3 regions of the Streptomyces sp. CNZ301 genome follow, and region 2 is predicted to be linked to each of the others. Evidence: riboswitches for the same ligand, from Rfam matches in the RefSeq annotation. Region 2 holds a riboswitch; each other region holds the start of a gene.
The links. A riboswitch is a leader RNA that binds a small molecule or an ion and turns the genes downstream of it on or off. The one in region 2 is predicted to bind cyclic di-AMP.
Positions count from the first base shown of each region.

Region 1: it holds a riboswitch for cyclic di-AMP, as region 2 does, so the genes downstream of both, EV375_RS14555 (C40 family peptidase) here and EV375_RS20600 (ATP-binding protein) in region 2, are expected to answer to the same signal.
Region 3: it holds a riboswitch for cyclic di-AMP, as region 2 does, so the genes downstream of both, EV375_RS07490 (transglycosylase family protein) here and EV375_RS20600 (ATP-binding protein) in region 2, are expected to answer to the same signal.

Region 1 is NZ_SHLG01000001.1:3,398,073-3,402,588, reverse strand. Features, by position in the region: gene EV375_RS14565 (cytochrome P450) at 1-945, shown strand, start outside; gene EV375_RS14560 (hypothetical protein) at 1,025-1,378, shown strand; gene EV375_RS14555 (C40 family peptidase) at 1,517-2,614, opposite strand; cyclic di-AMP (ydaO/yuaA leader) riboswitch at 2,622-2,793, opposite strand; gene pcrA (DNA helicase PcrA) at 3,001-4,516, shown strand, end outside.
Region 2 is NZ_SHLG01000001.1:4,775,221-4,779,736, reverse strand. Features, by position in the region: gene EV375_RS20610 (DinB family protein) at 198-917, shown strand; gene EV375_RS20605 ((deoxy)nucleoside triphosphate pyrophosphohydrolase) at 964-1,380, opposite strand; gene EV375_RS20600 (ATP-binding protein) at 1,418-2,158, opposite strand; cyclic di-AMP (ydaO/yuaA leader) riboswitch at 2,171-2,330, opposite strand; gene EV375_RS20595 (Rieske (2Fe-2S) protein) at 2,825-3,751, shown strand; gene EV375_RS20590 (PP2C family protein-serine/threonine phosphatase) at 3,916-4,516, shown strand, end outside.
Region 3 is NZ_SHLG01000001.1:1,708,408-1,712,923, reverse strand. Features, by position in the region: gene EV375_RS07495 (thiamine pyrophosphate-dependent enzyme) at 1-689, shown strand, start outside; gene EV375_RS07490 (transglycosylase family protein) at 965-2,017, opposite strand; cyclic di-AMP (ydaO/yuaA leader) riboswitch at 2,023-2,203, opposite strand; gene EV375_RS07485 (response regulator) at 2,481-3,308, opposite strand; gene EV375_RS07480 (oxidoreductase) at 3,731-4,516, opposite strand, start outside.

The sequences.
Region 1 (4,516 bases), 1.4 Mb from region 2:
ATGCTGACGACGGACCCGCCGGACCACACCCGGCTGCGTCGCCTGGTGGCGGGGTCGTTCACGCCGCGCCGGATCGCCGCGCTCGGACCGCGCGTCCAGCAGATCACCGACGGGCTGCTCGACGCGATGCTGGGGAAGGAGGAGCGGCGTGCGGACCTGATCGCCTCCTTTGCCTTCCCGCTGCCGATGACGGTCATCTGCGAACTGCTCGGCGTACCCGAACTCGACCGTCAGGCCTTCCGTGGCTGGTCCAACGCGATAGTCGGGCCCACCAGCGCGGAGGAGGAGGCCCGCGCGTACCAGGAGATGCCCGCCTATCTCACCGGGCTGATCGAGGCGAAGCGGGAGGACCCTGGCGACGACCTGCTCAGCGCAATGATCCAGGAGGTCGACGACGGTGGCGATCGGCTAACCGGCGACGAACTCACCGGCATGTGCGTGCTGTTGCTCGTCGCAGGCCACGAGACCACGGTCAACCTCATCGGCAACGGAATGCGCGCCCTCTTCGCACATCCGGACCAACTCGCCCGGCTCCGTGCGGACTTCGGGCTGCTGGAGGGCGCCGTCGAGGAGATGCTCCGCTACGACGGCCCCGTCGAGACGTGCACCCAGCGACTCGCCCTGGAGGACGTCGAGATGGGCGGGGTGACCATTCCCGCGGGCTCGACGGTCTTGATCGCCATGGCCGACGCGGACCGCGACCCGGAGCGCTTCGAGGACCCCGACCGCTTCGACATCCGCCGCGACGCCCGCGGCCACATCGCCTTCGGCCACGGCCTGCACTACTGCCTGGGGGCTCCGCTGGCCCGCCTGGAGGGACGAATCGCGATCCGTACTCTGCTGGAGCGCTGCCCGGACATCGAGGCGGACGCGGACGAGTCCTCTCTGCCGTGGCTGACGGGGATGCTGATGCGCGGGGTGAAGGAGCTGCCGGTGCGCTGGTGAAACGGCACCCGGGCTCCCGCAGGCGGGCCGGCGGCCCCGCGCCGGTCTGCCGGCGGCCCCGCCGCTAGGCTCCCTGTCCATGGACGTACTCATACATGTCTTCGTCGGCCTCCACGTCATCGGCATCGCGGCCTTGCTGGGCGGCTTCTTCTTCCAGATGAAGGCGATGCGTGCGGACGAGGCCCGCTTCGTGCCCGGCATGCTGCACGGCGCGCTCACGATGCTGCTGACCGGGATGGTCCTGGTGGGCCTCAACCAGGCGGGCGGCGACCCCGTGAACAACGTCAAGATCGGCGTCAAGCTCGCGCTGCTCGTCGTGATCCTCGGCCTGGTCTATGTGAAGAGGGACGAGGAGAAGGTGCCCTCGTCCCTCTTCGGCACGGTCGGCGCGCTGACGGTGGCGAACATCTTCATCGCCGTCCTGTGGACGTGACGGACGCGATGAAGGCCTGAGATCGCCGTCGTCGGCGGAGGGTCGAGCCGCCGCACCACCCGCCCCTGCCCCGGTCACACCGGGGGGCGACCGGGCCGCGGCAGCGCGACCCGGGCGCCCGGACGGGGCGGCCCGCCGTCAGCCGGGGCGCACCGCCGAGTGGAAGGGCATGTTGCCGGTCGACTCGTACCGCACGTTCGTGCCCGGCTTCGGCGCGTGGATCATCTGCCCGTCGCCGACGTAGATGCCGACGTGGCTGATGTCGTCGTAGAAGAAGATCAGATCGCCCGCCTTCATCTCCGACTTGGCGACCTTCGTGCCGACCTTGACCTGGTCCCACGTCGTGCGGGGCAGGGAGATCCCGGCGGCCTTCCAGGCTCCCTGGGTGAGGCCGGAGCAGTCGAAGGAGCTGGGGCCCGTCGCGCCCCACACGTACGGCTTGCCCAACTGCGCCTTGGCGTAGTCGAGAACCTTCCCGGCCTGCGTCGCCTGCGAGCCGTCCGACTGTGAGCCGTCGCCCTGCTCCGCCTCGCGGCGCGCCTCCTCGGCACGTTCCGCGGCCTTGCGGGCGGCCTCCTGCTTCTGCTTCGCGATCTTTGCCAGGCGTGCCTTCTCCTCGGCCGTCAGCTTCGACAGCAGCTTCCGCGCCTCGGAGAGCTTGTCCTGCACTTCCTGCTTGTTCTTCTTCAGAGCCTTCTGGGACGCGGTGAGCGAGCCCAGTTCCTCGGTGGCGGCCTCCCGCTTGTCCTTCGCCGCCTGCTGCTGCTTCTCGAAGTCGGCGACGGCTTCCTTCTGGCGGCCGCTCATCCGGTCCAGCACGTGCGTCTGCTGGAAGAACTGCTGCGGGTCCTCGGTGAGCAGGAGGGTCGCGGTCTGGGACATGCCGCCCGAACGGTACTGGGCCGTCGCGTAGTTGCCGAGTGTGCGGCGGGCGTCGTTGAGCTTCGCCGTGCTCTCGGCCGCCTCGTCGAGGGATCTGTCCGCCTTCTTGCGCTGGGCCTCAGTCTTCTCCTTGGCCGCGTTGTACTTCTGGGTCGAGACCTCGGCCTTCTGGTACAGCTCGTCGACCTTCTTCTTGACCTCCGAGACCGACGGTCTGCCGTCGTCCGGCGCGGCCTGCGCGCTCTGGGAGAGAAGGGAGACGGAGGCGAGTGCGGCGGTGGTGACGCCGAGGACTCCGCGCTTCGTCGGGGCGGACTTCAGTATCCGGCTGCGCGGTTTGCGGTGGGACGCCAAGACCGGCAACTCCTTCCGTGAACCGCCTACCGGGTTAGCTGTCGGGTTCGGGCTCTCGGAAGGCTGCCCTACGGGTCGTGCGCGGTGCTTGCGCGGTGCGACTTCCCGATTCACCCCGGGTGCGCACGCCTGAGCGCGCATGCGCGGTGGGTCCCCGGCTCCGTGGGCAGTGCTCGTCAGATGCCCTTCGGATGTCCGTCGGATTCGGCGGAGGCGGCCCGTGCCGACGCTTTCGCCGGCGAATGGTGCGGACCGCCTGGCACGGCACCGTAGCGAGATGTGGGGCGTATGTGAAGGCCGTCAGGTGATACGTCCGATATCTGTTCGTTATCCCGTGCGGGAGGTGGCGGTGCGGTGTCGGCGCGGCAATCTAGACTTCTACGACGATGAGCAGCCTCTTCGACGACAGCTTTCTGGCGGACCTCGCACCCGTGCGCGCGCAGGACGGTGCCTCACCCGGGCAGGGCGGACCGAGCAGCTCCGACGGCCCCTCGGCCGGCGCGGGAGACGGCTCCGGGGGAGCCCCGGACGGCCCTCGCGGAGGCGGCGCCGGAGGCCCGTCCTCGTACCACAGGGGCGGTTCGCCGAGGACTGTCGTCGACCCCGAGGCGTTGCTGAAGGAGATGAACGAGGCGCAGCGTGCGGCCGTCGTGCACTCCGGTTCGCCGCTGCTGATCGTCGCGGGCGCCGGCTCGGGCAAGACGCGTGTGCTCACGCACCGCATCGCCCATCTCCTGTCCGCACGGCATGTTCACCCCGGGCAGATCCTCGCCATCACCTTCACCAACAAGGCGGCCGGCGAGATGAGGGAGCGCGTCGAGGAACTGATCGGACCCCGCGCCCAGTCGATGTGGGTGTCCACCTTCCACAGTGCCTGTGTGCGCATCCTGCGCCGCGAGAGCAAGAAGCTCGGCTTCACGTCGTCCTTCTCGATCTACGACGCGGCCGACTCCAAGCGGCTGATGGCGCTGGTGTGCCGGGACCTCGACCTGGACCCGAAGCGGTATCCGCCGAAGGCGTTCAGCGCGAAGATCTCCAACCTCAAGAACGAGCTGATCGACGACGAGGACTTCGCCGCGCAGGCCTCGGACAACTACGAGAAGACCCTCGCCGAGGCGTACACGATGTACCAGGCGCGGCTGCGCGAGGCCAACGCGCTGGACTTCGACGACATCATCATGACGACCGTCCATCTGCTCCAGGCGTTTCCCGACGTCGCCGAGTACTACCGGCGCCGCTTCCGTCACGTCCTCGTCGACGAGTACCAGGACACCAACCACGCCCAGTACATGCTGGTGCGCGAACTCGTCGGCACCGGCGAGGCCGCTGAGCAGCAACCGCGCGCCGCCCGGGACGAGGGCGAGGACGGGGCCGAGGGCGGCGAGGAGGAGAGGCCGGCGCCCCCGATGGCCGAGCTGTGCGTGGTGGGCGACGCCGACCAGTCCATCTACGCCTTCCGCGGCGCCACGATCCGCAACATCCTCCAGTTCGAGGAGGACTATCCGGACGCCACGACGATCCTCCTGGAGCAGAACTACCGTTCCACGCAGACGATCCTCAGCGCCGCCAACGCCGTGATCGAGCGGAACGAGAACCGCCGCCCGAAGAACCTGTGGACGGAGTCCGGCGCCGGTGCCCGCATCACCGGCTACGTCTCCGACACCGAGCACGACGAGGCCCAGTTCGTGGCCGACGAGATCGACCGGCTCACCGACGCGGGCGAGGCCAGGGCCGGCGACGTGGCGGTCTTCTACCGCACGAACGCACAATCGCGTGTCTTCGAAGAGGTCTTCATCCGCGTCGGGCTGCCGTACAAGGTCGTCGGAGGCGTCCGCTTCTACGAGCGCCGCGAGGTGCGCGACGTACTCGCCTACCTGCGGGTGCTGGCCAACCCGGAGGACA
Region 2 (4,516 bases):
TGAGCCTCTTCTCAACCGCAGCTCGCGCAGGCCACATCAAGGGAGAGGTCGACGGCCTGGACGACTGCGGTGAGGCGAAAGGTACTGGGGGCTGGGGGTGGTTGGTGGGGTGAAGAAATCAGTCGCACGCCCGCGAGGTGAGCGTTAACTTCCATCTGAGGACGGCGAGGTGGGGCACGGCCGCGAAGGGGGCAGACGTGGAGACTGAGTCAGTGCAGGCCGATCGTTTGGCATTGCTGCTCGACCAGTTCGACCACGCCAGGGAAATGGCCCAGGTGCGGCTGAGGGGGCTCAGCGACGAGGAGTACCTGTGGGAGCCGGTACCCGAGTGCTGGTCCATCCGGCCCCGGGGCGAGGCGACGACGCCCAGGGCGTTCGGGCCTGGAGAGTGGGTGCTCGACTTGGGCGCCCCGGACATCCCGGCAAGTGAGTACGCCGAGGTGGGCCGACAGGCCGCCAGCGGCATGTCGGTCGCCAAGATCGCAGAGGACTGGAGTGTGAGTGTCGAGCGAGTCGAGCAGGTCCTCGCCCACACCGGCACACCGGAGCCTGACGAAGCGCCGGTCACGACCATCGCGTGGCGGCTGGGGCACTTGCACTTCTGTTTCGCAGGCAGTTGGGAGTGGACATTCGGCGAGCGGCAGCAGGAGCCAAAGCTGCTGGTCGACTTCGCCCCCTCCGCGTCCTTGGCACTCGAGCGGTTCTGGGCACTGATCGACCGCTGGCGTGAGAGCGTCGCAGCCGTCTCCGACGAACAGCTCAACACGGTCGGCTTCTCGCAATACCCATACGGCTCCGACTCCGACGAGCCATACATCAGTGTTCTGTCGGGCGCCAACCTTGAGTTCATTCACCATATGGCCGAGATCGCGTTGCTCCGCGACCTGTGGCAGGCCCGGTTCAGCACAGGCGGCTAGGCTCCAGGCACGCTGCGCGTAAATGATTCCGACCAGGGCGCCGCTCTCACTGGCTTGTGGAGCGAGTGAGTGACTGCACGACAGCCGTAACTGCCGGTCGGTCCTGGTCCAGCCAGTCAACTTCGAAGGCCGCCGCGGCCGTTAGCCACCGCACTTCGTCATGGTCCTGGAGCGGCCGGGGTTCGCCCTTCAACAAGCGCACACGCCAGACGTGCAGGACAAGTCCCGGCTGAAGAGGCCATTCTCCGGGCAGGCGCTCCAGAGGTTCGACCTCAATCCCCAATTCCTCGCGTAGTTCCCGGACCAGTGCCTGAGCCGGTGTCTCGCCGTGCTCGACCTTGCCACCTGGCAGTTCCCAGCGTCCTGCGAGGGACGGCGGAGCAGTTCGTCTGGCGCCGAGCAACTTCCCCTGGTCGCACACGGCGCCCCCGACCACCACTCGCGGTGCTTCTGCCTTGTCCATGCTCGGAACCTACTGCTTCATGGTGAGCAGCTTCAGTTCATGTGCCCAGCTCACACCACACCGTCTTGCTGTCCGCCCTTCGCTCCACGCCCCACCCGTGCGTCAGCGCGTCGAGGAGAGCGAGCCCCCGGCCCGACTCGGCTTCGTCCGGAGCCCGTTGGAGGACCGGAGGCGCACCCGGTGCCGGATCCGTAAGGCTGAGACGCGGGCGTGGGCCGGCCATGGAGGCGTGAAGGGTGACCGGGGTGCCCGGGCCGACGTGGACGATGGCGTTGGTGAGGAGTTCGCTGACGCACAGTCGGGCTGTGTCGGCGAGTTCGGGAAGGCCCCACAGCTCGAAGTAGGCGCCGATGCGGTGGCGTACGGGCGAGAGAGCTTCAGGCTCCGCGAGGAGCGGGATCGTCAGGGTGACGCAGCACCTGCGGGTCAGGTGCTGCCGTTCGAGCTCCGCGAGGGCGGGGCGTTCTTCGCCGCCGGTCATCGGTCCACAGCCTTTCGGTGCGCTCTCGGGCGCCGCGAACTCCTGTGTGGCGTATGCCCCGTCGGTCCCGTAACCGTACGTGCCGTAGCTGTCGTACGCGCCGTAGGTGTCAGCCGGCTGTGATGCGTACGAGTCGTACTGGCCGTAGCTGCCGGTCTGCTCGAAGAAGTCGAAGCTACCGGGCTGTTGGTGCGGGCCATCGTTGCCGTAGGGGCCGTATTCGCCGTGTCTGTCGGACTCTTCGTCGTCCAGGTACGGGTCGTACGTGCCCTCGGGGGCATGCCTGTTGGACGCCACGGGGGCCGTTCTCCTTTCCTTCCTTCTCGCCTACCGGGTTAGCTGACGGGTTCGGAGCAGGAAGGTCTCCTACGAACTGCCCGCCCGTGGGCGGAACTTGCCGATTCACCCCAGTCCCTGCCGTGTGGCAGGGGGTGGTTCCCCGGTTCCCTTGGTGCAGCGATATCGAGTTGTGGCTCGGGGTGGTGCACTTTCAGGATTCGGCGACGGCGCACGGAGCCGTCTCTCGTGACGGCAGTGACGACCGCGCTGCGTTATGGAACGTTAATAGAGCCGCCGCTGAGATTCCAAGCGGTTCCAGTGAGATTTGTAGCTCCATGACATGCGGATTCCTGGACAGTAAGGGCTAATTGGGGCACTTGCTCACTCTGCACCGCGCGTGTGGTCGCTGTGCGTGACCGGTGAACCAATCGTGACGGGGCAGTGCCCCCGCCCCCTCAAGGGGGGAGAGCATCGAGCGGAACGACCGACGGAACGCCTCAGCAGGAGCGGCAGCGACAGAGCGAGGCGCCGCACGGCCACGGAGGCACCGACGGCATCGCTCTGCGAGCGCGGCGTGCCGACCCGGCGGAGGGGGCCCGCCCGACCGGCCCATCGGACGGACCGGCCACCAGCCACGCCCTGGATGTCACGGTTTGTTCGGCTTGCTGACGGGAACCGGGCTGTATGTCCTATTCACAGAAGCTGCTTGCCTGCGCCAGCGCCCTGCGCGCCGTGCTGCCCGACTCCGAGCGGCAGGGACGCGTACTCGCCGCCATCGAGAGAACCGAGCAGGACACCCGGCTGGACCCCCCGGTCCAGGGACTCCAGCGGGCCGTGCACGCACTCCCCCTCAGTGACGAGGACCGCGACGTACTGCACGGCCACTGGCTCGGCCACCCCCTTCATCCGGCGCTCGTCCAGGTCCCGCTCGGCACCTGGTTCTCGGCCGCCGTCCTGGACCTGATTCCGGGCAAGCGCCGGCATTACGCGCCGGCGGTGCTGATCGCCACGGGGCTCGTCGCCGCCGTGCCCGCCGCCGTAACCGGGTGGGTCGACTGGGCTGAGCTGCGCAAACCGCAGATGCGCGTCGGTCTGCTGCACGCGGTCGCCAATTCCGCCGGGGTGATCCTCTACGCCTACTCGCTGGGTGCGCGCGTGCGGGGCCACACCGTGCGCGGGCGGGCCTTCGGTTACGCCGGGCTCACGGCCGTGGCGGTCGGCGGCGCGCTCGGCGGTCACCTGGCCTACCGGCAGGCGGCGGCCGTCAACCACGCCGAGGACATCCCGGTGCGTACGGAGCCCGGCTGGCACGCGCTGGGCGCGGTCGCGGACTTCCCCGTCGGGAAGGCGGTGCGGCGGATCGTCGGAGAGACGCCGGTTCTGGTGGTGCGGGCGACCGGCAACACGGTGCACGTCCTGGCCGACCGGTGCAGCCACATGGCGGGACCGCTCTCGCAGGGAGAACTCGTCGACGGGTGTGTCCGCTGCCCCTGGCACGGCAGCGTCTTCCGGCTCTCGGACGGCTGGAACGTGAGCGGACCCGCGACGTCCCCCCAGCCCGTCTTCGAGACGCGGCACGTGGACGGACTGGTTGAGGCGCGCCTCGCCTGAACCGCTGGTGCGTCACCGTCCCGTCGATCACCCGCACGGGACGCCTGGGCCTGTCCGACGGACAGCCCCAAGCCGCATCGGCACCTGTGGCAGAGACGGGCGAAGACCGAGCGAGGGGCTGGACGGCAGCGACAGCGGCGCACCCGCAGAAGGGAACGACAGACGTGGACGCGGGAGGCACGGGCACCACCAGGCACCTGCTGGAACGCCTGAGGCTTCCGGCCGGTGTGCTGGCCAGGCACGCGTCGGCGGGACGGCGCACGGACCTGCTGCCGCCATGGGTGAAGGCCCTCCCGCCGACGCTGGTGCTGCTGGCGCTCGTCCTGGAGCTGCTGACGCCGAGCCGCTACTCGTTCGCCTCGTTCCTCACCGCCGCCGTCGTCCTGGCGGCGCTGCTGTCGCAGCCCGCGGTGACGCTTCTGATCGGACTGCTCTCGGTCGGACTGCTGATCGGGCTGCACGTTGCCCTGACGGACGTGTACCCGGAGAACGTCACCGGTCCGGTCATCACTCTCGTCCTGGTCACCGGCTTCTCCACACTGCTGTCCATGATCCTGGAACGCACCACGCTTCAGCTCGTACAGGTGCAGGCGGTCGCCGAGGCGACTCAGCGGGCGCTGCTGCGGCCGCTGCCGGAACGGCTGCGTCACGTCCGCATCGCGGGCGTCTACCGCGCCGCCGACGAGGCCGCTCTCATCGGCGGCGACCTCTACAGCGTCCGGCCGACGCCGTACGGGGTGCGAGCGGTGATCGGCGACGTACGCG
Region 3 (4,516 bases), 3.1 Mb from region 2:
CCGCCCTTCCCGCGTTCTGCACGGCGCTGGCCCAGGCCGCGGGCAAGGACGGCGGCCGTGCTGTACGGCCGCAGGAGGACGGGGAACCCGTGGGTGCCAAGCGGCCCGTAGCGCCCCCGCCTCCCGCCGAGGGGGAGCCGCTGCGCGCCGCGCACGTACTGGCGGAGCTCGCGCGGCGGTTGCCGGCGGACACCGTGCTGGTGGAGGAGACGCCCTCCAGCCGTCCCGACCTGCACGCGCTCGTGCCGGCGCGGCGGCCGCTGGGGTTCCTGAGCGCCGCCATGGGCGCGCTCGGCTTCGCGCTTCCGGCCGCGATCGGGGTGCGGATGGGTGCGCCACGGCGTCCGGTCGTGGCGGTCGTCGGCGACGGGTCGTCGCTCTACCAGATCCAGGCGCTGTGGACCGCCGTGCGCTACAGGGTGGGCGTCGTCTTCGTCGTTCTCGCCAACGGACGCTACGCGATCATGGACCGGCTCGCGGACAAACACGAATCCACCGCGCCCTGGCCCGATTTCGAGGAAGTCAGCGTCTCCGGCATGGCGAGGGCCCTGGGCTGTCCGGCGCGCCGCGTCACCGGACACGCCGCACTGCTCGATGAATTGGACGCGCTGCTCCCCGAACTCCCCGACAGCACTCGCCCGCTCGTTCTCGAAGTGGCGGTGCGGGCCGAGGAGACCTTCCAGCCGTGAAACGGCCGTGGCGGAATCCGCCGGCGGTCGTGAGCGGCCGGCGGTACGCAAAAGCCGACGGCGGCCCGCTCACCCGGATTCCTTCCGGGGAACGGGCCGCCGTCGGCGTCGCAACGCGGTGCCCTTCCGATTCGCTGAATCGCTGATCCGTGGACGATTCAGGGAATCGCGGGAATGCCGAAGCACTTGCCGAAACACACCGCGCCTGTATCGAGTTGTTACGGCCGGTCTCCGGGCCGGTCCGGGCGGTTCGCCGGACTGTCCCATCGGTGCCGTCAGTACGGGCCGTTGACGTTGTCGATCGAACCGTACCTGGCTGCCGCGTAATTGCAGGCGGCCACGATGTTCGCGACGGGGTCGGTCATGCTCCAGGAGGTGCCCTCGACGTGGTACGAGTCGAAGGTGGGCTTGATGGTCTGCAGCAGACCCTTTGAGGGGGTGCCGTTCTGGGCATTGATGTCCCAGTTGTTGACGGCATTCGGATTGCCGCCGGACTCCCGGATGATGTTGCGCTTGATTCCGTCGTAAGTACCGGGAATGTTCTTGGACTTCATGATGTCCAGGGCCTCGCGAATCCAGCCGTCGAGGTTGTTCCCGTACTTCGAGCCGGACGAGTGCACGCCGCCGGCCTGCGGTGCCTTGGCGCCGCCCTGCGGCTGCGATCCCGAGGCCTGTGCCTTGCCGGAGAGGCTGAGCTTCTGCCCCGGGTGGATCAGGTCGGGGTCGGAGCCGACGGTCTTCCGGTTGACCTGGTACAGCTTCTGCCAGCCGCCCTTGGTGTCGTGGTCGCGGGCGATGCCGCTGAGGGTGTCGCCGGGCACGACGGTGTACTTCTCGCCGCTCTTCGGGCTGTCCTTCTTCGCCTTGTCGGCCTTCGCGGCCTTCTTGGCCTGGCCGGACTTCTCGGCGGAGTCGCCGGACAGGTCCGGAGCGGCGCTGTCCCGGCTGAGACCGGCCTTGGGACCGCAGGACGGCCAGGCCCCCGGGCCCTGGCTGTCGAGGACCTTCTCGGCCACGCGGATCTGCTCCTGCTTGGTGGCCTGGTCGGCGCGCGGAGCGTATTCCGTGCCGCCGTTGGCGGACCAGGTGCTCGGGGTGAACTGAAGCCCGCCGTAGTAGCCGTTGCCGGAATTCATGGACCAGTTGCCCGAGGCCTCGCACTGGGCGACCTTGTCCCAGGTGTCGACGGAGGCTGCGTTCGCGGTGCCGGAACCGACGAACGGAAGGGCGAGGCCCGCACCGCCCGCGGTAATGGCGAGCGAAGTGCGCGAAACTTTGCGCGAGATGGGGCGATTGGACTGACGACGGTGTCGACCGCGTCCGGACATAGGGCAGTTCCTCTCCTGCGCCTGCGGGGTGAGCTGTCGGATTCGGGCTGGAGCCGCCCGGCCGCAGCGAATGCGAGGGGGCATTCGCGTGCGGCTTCACCCCTAGCCGCGCGTTTCCTCGTGGGTGCGGAACGCGCGGCACTTACCTGGGTCCCCCGCTCCTGCCGGACTGGGATTGCGTGATTTCCGCCGGCCGGTGGCAGGATTCGGCGTTCCGGTGGCGGACCACCGCACGGGAGACGCGGTGGGATTGCACGTTAAACAGAAGGAATTCGCCACCACAAGAAAGGCGCAGAATCCACCGGAGGTGAAGATCGTGGGAATTGGCATGTACGGGTTGAGGAGTGCCGTTCCATTCGCCTTGCGGGGCAAGGGAATTGAACGGCCCGGGATGCGCGCGACATCGGCGATGTGAAACCCGTCACGTTGCTTCTGTGGTGCGAATCACGCGTTCTCCCCGCTTTTACGGCCCGGTCTGTGCGGGCGCTGCGGAGCCGGCCGGATCCACTCGGTGATACCGGCGCTCCGGGCGCCCCGTGGTGCCGTACCGCAGGGTGACGCGGGCGGTTCCGACGGAGACGAAGTGCTCCAGGTACCGGCGGGCGCTCACACGGGACAGACCGGTGCGTCCGGCGCACTCGGACGCGGAAAGGCCCGCGGAGCCGGTCTCGGCGTCGAGCGTGGCGCGCACCAGTCCGGCCGTCTGTTCCGTGAGCCCCTTGGGCAGCCGCACGCGCCGCCCGTCGGAGCCGCCCGCCGCCTCGTGCGGGCGGAGCGCACCGCCGTCGCCGGTGTCCCCGCCGCCGGAGGAGCCCGGACGGCCGGGTTCCGCCGCCTCGCCGCCCGGGGCTGCCGTGTCGCCGAACAGCCGGTCGACGTCCCGCTGTTCCGGGGCCTGGAGCGCCGCGAGCGCCTCGCGGCGCTCCGCGAACCGGAGCAGCCGCTCCTTCAGCAGCTGCCCCTCGAAGGGCTTGATGACGTACTGCACCGCGCCGCCGCGCTGTGCGCCGCGTACCGTCTCCGCGTCGCGGGCGGCGGTCACCACCAGCACGTCCGGGCCTTCCTCGGGGGTGCCGGTGCCGCGCAGCTCGCGCAGGACCTCCAGGCCGGGCAGGTCGGGAAGGTACATGTCGAGCAGTACGAGGTCCGGGCGCAGCTCGCGCACGGCCGCAAGGGCGTCCGTTCCGCTGTGCACGGCTCCCACCACCTTGAAACCGGGCACCTGCCCGACGAGGGTGCTGTGCAGCCGGGCGACCATGAAGTCGTCGTCGACGACGAGAACACGGATCACGGCTGCCTCCTCCCGCCGCGCCGAATGTGCGGCTCAGGTGCGAATCGGGCGTACAGGGTGCAAGGGGTGTACAGGGTGCAACGGGTCGACGGCTGCGCCTCACCGGTGCGCGGTCGGCGGCCCGGGAGGACCGCACGGACGCAGGAAACCATGCCCGACGCGGGGGCCCCGCACCAAGCCGCGCGTCCGAGCCGCACAGGGGCCGCACATGGGCAGCACGGTGGCCGCACGGCATCGGCACCCGCACGCAGGGCGGCCGGGCCGCCGGGCAACCGGGCGGCAGGCCGGCCCGGGCAGCCGGGCGGCAGGTCGGCCAGGCGGCCGGGCCGCCGAAGGGCCGGTCAGGCCCCGCGTTCAGGCCCCTGCCCCGCCCCGGCCTTCCCGCTCGCCCCAGCCTTGCCGCCCGCGCCCGGGCCCGCCGGTCACTTCATCCCGTACGTGACTCCCGTCAGCCGTTCCGAGACCGCCCAGAGCTGCGCCGCCGCGATGTCGTTGCGTGCCCACGGGGCCCGCCGGGCCGGGCCGGGACCGCCGCGGACCCCGAGGATTCGCGGACCGTAGAAGGAGTCTCCGTGCACGTACGGGGCCGTCGCCGCGTACAGGACCGGCGCCGCACCCTGGTCGGCGGAGGCGCCGACCACGTCGGTGAACAGCCGCGTGAGGCGCTCCAGCCCCGCCCGGCCCGCCAGCCGCGGGCCCTTGGCCTGGAGTTCGGTCCGTGCATAGCCGGGGTGTGCGGACGTGACGGTCAGGTCGAGACCCTCACGGTCGGCGCGGTGGGCCAGCTCCCGCACGAAGAGGAGATTGGCCGTCTTCGAGGCGCCGTAGGCGAGCAGGGGACGGTAGCGGCGCTCGCAGTCGAGGTCGTTCATGTCGATGTTGGACAGGAAGTGGGCCATGCTCGCGACCGTCACCACGCGCGCGCCGGGCGTGGCGGCGAGCCTGTCCAGCAGCAGCCCCGTGAGAGCGAAGTGGCCGAGGTGGTTCACGCCGAGATGCGTCTCGAAGCCGTCGGTGGTCCGCCCGTAGGGAACCGCCATCAACCCCCCGTTGTTGACCAGCAGATCGAGCCGTCTGTACGGCAGCGCGTTCGCGAACTCCCGTACGGACGCCAGGTCCGCCAGGTCCAGCAGCCGCAACTCCGCACGCGCCTCCGGCACTTGGGAGAGCAGCCGGTCCAGTGCCGCGGCGCCGCGCTGCTCGCTGCG